2 regions of the Streptomyces sp. Wb2n-11 genome follow, and region 2 is predicted to be linked to the other one. Evidence: riboswitches for the same ligand, from Rfam matches in the RefSeq annotation. Region 2 holds a riboswitch; the other holds the start of a gene.

Region 1 (2,385 bases), 4.1 Mb from region 2:
CGGCCGCCCGGCCCGGGACCCGCGCGGTCAGCGTGTCGAAGTACGAGCCGTGCACGACCTCGACCCCGCCGGCCCGCAGGCCCTCGGCGAGCAGCGTCGCGTAGCGGTGCGTGCGGCGCGCGATGCCGCGCAGCCCGTCGGGGCCGTGGTAGACGGCGTACATCCCGGCCATGACCGCGAGCAGCACCTGCGCGGTGCAGATGTTGCTGGTGGCCTTCTCCCGGCGGATGTGCTGCTCACGCGTCTGGAGCGCCAGCCGGTACGCCTTGTTGCCGTCGGCGTCGACGGAGACACCCACGAGCCGCCCCGGCAGGCTGCGCGCGAACTTCTCGCGTACGGCCATGAACCCGGCGTGCGGGCCGCCGAAGCCCATCGGCACACCGAAGCGCTGGGTGGTGCCCACCGCGATGTCCGCGCCGAGCTCGCCGGGCGAGGCCAGCAGCGTCAGCGCCAGTAGGTCGGCGGCGACGGTGACGATCGCACCGAGCTCGTGCGCCTGTTCGATGACGGGCTTGAGGTCCCGTACGGCGCCCGAGGCGCCCGGGTACTGAAGCAGCACACCGAAGACACCGCGCTCGGCGGCCTCGGCCGGAATGCCTCCGGACAGATCAGCGACGACGACGTCGACACCGGTCGGCTCCGCACGTGTCCGGATGACGGCCACGGTCTGCGGCAGCGTGTCGGAGTCGATCAGGAAGACGCCGTTCCTGACCTTGCCGACGCGGCGCGAGAGCGCCATGGCCTCGGCGGCCGCGGTGCCCTCGTCGAGCAGCGAGGCGCCCGAGGTCGGCAGGCCGGTCAGGTCGGCGACCATCGTCTGGAAGTTGAGCAGCGCCTCCAGCCGGCCCTGCGAGATCTCCGGCTGGTAGGGCGTGTACGCCGTGTACCAGGCCGGGTTCTCCATGACGTTGCGCAGGATCACCGGCGGCGTGAAGGTGCCGTAGTAGCCGAGCCCGATCATCGGGGCGAGCACCTGGTTGCGGTCCGCGAGCGTACGCAGCTCGGCCAGGACCTCGGCCTCGGTGCGGGCGTCGGGCAGCCCGAGCGCCTCGGCGCTCTTGATGACGTCCGGCACCGCGGCCGCGGTCAGCTCGTCGAGCGAGCCGTAACCGACCTGGGCGAGCATCTTGGCCTGAGCTTCGGCATCGGGCCCGATGTGGCGCTGCTCGAAGGGGATGCCACGCTCAAGCTGTGAGAGCGGAATGCGGTTTGCGGTCATCTGCGGAAGGCCTCCTGGTCTGACGCGACCTGCGAGGGGCACCACGGCACGGGTACCCGGACGGCCTCCCCCTCTGTCATCTCAACCTGAGAGCTTCACCGGAAGACCGTACGGACGTCGCTGACGCCGAGGGTCGTTCCGGCTTTCACCGTCGGTGAGGAAGGGAGCCGCAACAGGTGCTGTGCTCTTCTCCAGCACTTGCCCGTCCGACGCCCGTCCTGCTTTCCAGAGTGACCTCGTCCGTGCGGTACGGGGGCCTGAGAGATTCCGGGGAGGATTTGCTCCTTCGGCGTCCCCGGCATGTTCGCCGGAGACTCTCCCGCACGGGGTCAGCAGCCATTTGCCAGCCTACCAGCGAGCCCCGTCGCGGATCCCTCGAGTGGCCGAGTCCACAGTTGTGCACTTTCGTAGGGTCTTACGGAGCAGCTGCGATCAGTTGGAGGGACCGTGCAGACCGACATCGATCCGCGCAGTCTGATCGGCCGCAAGGCGTTCGACCGCAATGGCAACAAGATCGGAACGGTGGACGAGGTGTACCTCGACGACGCCACGGGAGTGCCCGAATGGGCAGCCGTACGCACCGGCCTCTTCGGCCGCGACGCCTTCGTCCCCCTGGAACCCAGCACGGTCGTGAACGACTCCCTCCGCGTTCCCTACGACCGCGCGCTGATCAAGGACGCCCCGGACTTCGGCGTCGGCCGCCACCTCTCCCCGGAGCAGGAACTCCAGCTCTACCACCACTACGGACTCGACGTCTCCTCCCCCGCCCCGACCGGGACTTCGGCCGGCTGGCCGGAGACGACCCCGCCTGATCCCCTGCCGCCCTCACCAGCGGGAGCGGATCCGACGGCACCAGATCCGGATCGTCCATCTTGAAGGTCCGCACCCGCCCGGGCGCCGACGTCGGCTCCTCGAACCGCACGGTGACCCTCCCGACCCCGCTGCCCTGCACCCAGCCCGCTCCGTGCGCGGCGTGCCGCACGTCCTGCCCGGCCAGCCACCGGCGCTCCGGCGGCGCCTCGGGCACCGGCGCCGTCAGCACCCCACCGCCGCCCGGATCCGCCTCCACGGCTTCTTCCGCCGACTGCGACTCCGCGTGCGCCCGCTCACCGGCCGCCTGGGCGAAAAGGTCTTCCTGCGTGAAGTCGGCGAGCCCGGTGACCCCC
Region 2 (2,385 bases):
CGCTCGGCGGCGGCCTCGAGCGCGGCGCGGCCGACGAAGTCGCCCTCCTTCTCGAACTTCACGACCCGGCCGAGACCCGCGTCGAAGGGGGTCAGCGCGGTGGTCAGCTCGTGCCCGTACAGCGGCATGCCCGCTTCGAGGCGCAGCGTGTCGCGGCAGGAGAGGCCGGCGGGGACGAGGCCGGCGTCCTTGCCCGCGTCCGTCAGCGCCTGCCACAGCTTCTCGGCGTCGGCCGGGGCCACGAACAGCTCGAAACCGTCCTCGCCGGTGTAGCCGGTACGGGCGATGAGGGCGGGGACGCCGGCGACGGTGCCGGGCAGACCGGCGTAGTACTTCAGGCCGTCGAGGTCGGCGTCGGTGACGGACTTCAGGATCCCGGGGGACTCGGGGCCCTGGACGGCGATCAGGGCGTACGCGTCACGGTCGTCCCGTACGACGGCGTCGAATCCGGCCGCCCGCCCGGTGACCGCGTCGAGGACGGTCTGGGCGTTTCCGGCGTTGGCCACCACCATGTACTCGGTTTCGGCCAGCCGGTACACGATCAGGTCGTCGAGGATCCCGCCGTCCTCCTGGCAGATCATGGTGTAGCGGGCGCGGCCGACGCCGATCGTGCCGATGTTGCCGACGAGCGCGTAGTCGAGGGCGTTCACGGCCTGGGGGCCGGTGACGGTGATCTCGCCCATGTGGGAGAGGTCGAAGAGGCCCGCGCGGGTCCGTACGGCGTTGTGCTCGTCGCGCTCGCTGGCGTACCGCAGCGGCATGTCCCAGCCCGCGAAGTCGGTCATGGTCGCGCCCAGCGAACGATGAGTCGCGTCGAGGGCGGTGTGACGGGGGGCGTTGCTCATGTGTGGGGCTCCCAGGGCAGGGCATGACAGGTGAGGACAATCCTCCCCATCTGTCATCGGAACCTGAGAGGTTCACCGGGAGAGTCCCGGCTTGCACCTTGGGTGGAGCCGCGACACGGCGGCCCGCTTTTCAGATATGCCTCGCCCGCGCGGTACGGGGCCTGAGAGATTCAAGGGAGGGACTTGCTCCTTCGGCGTCCTGGGCACCGGGCACTCCTGGAGTGCTTCTGCGTGCTTCGGACTCTCCCGCGCGGATTCAAGCGGCCGGTATGGAGTTGGCGCGCACATCATTGCACGCATCCTCCGCCGACGGGACGGCCGGGCGGCACCTCGGCACAGACGCAAATCACTTGTGACGCATTACCTTTTCTTTACACTTCTTGGGCAAGGGTGGGGAAAAGGGCGGGGACACCTGACAGGGGGAGTGCGATGACGTTGCAGCGGCCCGGTGCGTACGTGACGACCGCGGGCACCACGCACGGCACGGTGCCCGCACCGCAGGGCGTGCAGGCCGGAGAGAGCGCCCGCCGGCCGGTGCCCACCGTCCGCGACCTGCGCGAGCGGGCCGGGCGCAGCCCGCGGACGCTGGCCTTCGCGGCCGGTGACGTCGTGGTCGTCTCAGGGCTGCCCGGCAGCGGCAAGAGCACCCTCATCCGGCGTACGGCGACGGAGGGGGTGCACCGCATCGACTCGCAGGACGTCCGCGAGCGGTGGGAGGCGCGCATGCCGCGCCTGCTGCCGTACGCGCTCTACCGCCCCCTCGTGCGGGCCGCTCACTACGGCGGGCTGCGGCGCGCCCTGCGGTCCGGCGGGAGCGTCGTGGTCCACGACTGCGGCACGCTCGCCTGGGTGCGGCGCTGGCTGGCGCGCGACGCCCGCCGGCGGGGCGTCGCCCTGCACCTGGTGCTGCTCGACGTGACGCCGCAGGTGGCGCGGGCCGGTCAGGAGGAGCGGGGCCGCGGGGTCTCGGGCTACGCGTTCGCCCGGCACCGGCGGGCGGTGGGCCGGCTGGTCCGGGAGGCGGAGGGCGGCAGACTCCCGGCCGGCTGCGCGTCGGCGGTGCTGCTGGACCGGGACGCGGCGGGGGCGCTGACGGGGATCGGCTTCCCGGCCGGGACGCGGTTCCGGTTAGGGGAACAGCCCCTCGGGGTACCGCCGGCGCCGCGTTAGGGTCGTGCCCGTGGACTACCCAGACATCCCCCTGCCCGCCCACCCGCACGGCGGAGGCGGCTGGCCCGGCAACGAGCTCGAAGAGGTGCTGGCCGCCTCGCTCGGCGCCCCCGCCGCGGGCGCCCGCATCGTCGAGGTGCTGGGGCGCAGCCAGGTGTGGGTGCCGCTGCCGAACGGCGGCGGGCCCGACTCCCCGAATCTCGACCTGCCCACCCTGGACCTCCACGGCGAGGCGTACGTCCCCGTGTACAGCTCCGAGGAGCAGCTGCGCCGGTGCGCCGGGCCCCACATGTCCTTCGCCGTGGCGCCCGCCCGCGAGTTCGCCCGCGGTCTGCCCCCGCAGCTCGGCATCGCCGTGAACCCGGACGGC

What was found. A riboswitch is a leader RNA that binds a small molecule or an ion and turns the genes downstream of it on or off. The one in region 2 is predicted to bind glycine.
Region 1: it holds a riboswitch for glycine, as region 2 does, so the genes downstream of both, gcvP (aminomethyl-transferring glycine dehydrogenase) here and gcvT (glycine cleavage system aminomethyltransferase GcvT) in region 2, are expected to answer to the same signal.

Annotation. Positions count from the first base shown of each region.
Region 1 covers NZ_CVPB01000001.1:6,133,304-6,135,688, reverse strand. The annotation lists gene gcvP (aminomethyl-transferring glycine dehydrogenase) at 1-1,219, opposite strand, end outside; glycine riboswitch at 1,455-1,551, opposite strand; partial or broken gene BN1555_RS41690 (PRC-barrel domain-containing protein) at 1,667-1,825, shown strand; gene BN1555_RS27995 (DNA polymerase IV) at 1,890-2,385, opposite strand, start outside.
Region 2 covers NZ_CVPB01000001.1:2,076,432-2,078,816, reverse strand. The annotation lists gene gcvT (glycine cleavage system aminomethyltransferase GcvT) at 1-845, opposite strand, end outside; glycine riboswitch at 986-1,104, opposite strand; gene BN1555_RS09135 (AAA family ATPase) at 1,275-2,015, shown strand; gene BN1555_RS09130 (enhanced serine sensitivity protein SseB) at 2,026-2,385, shown strand, end outside.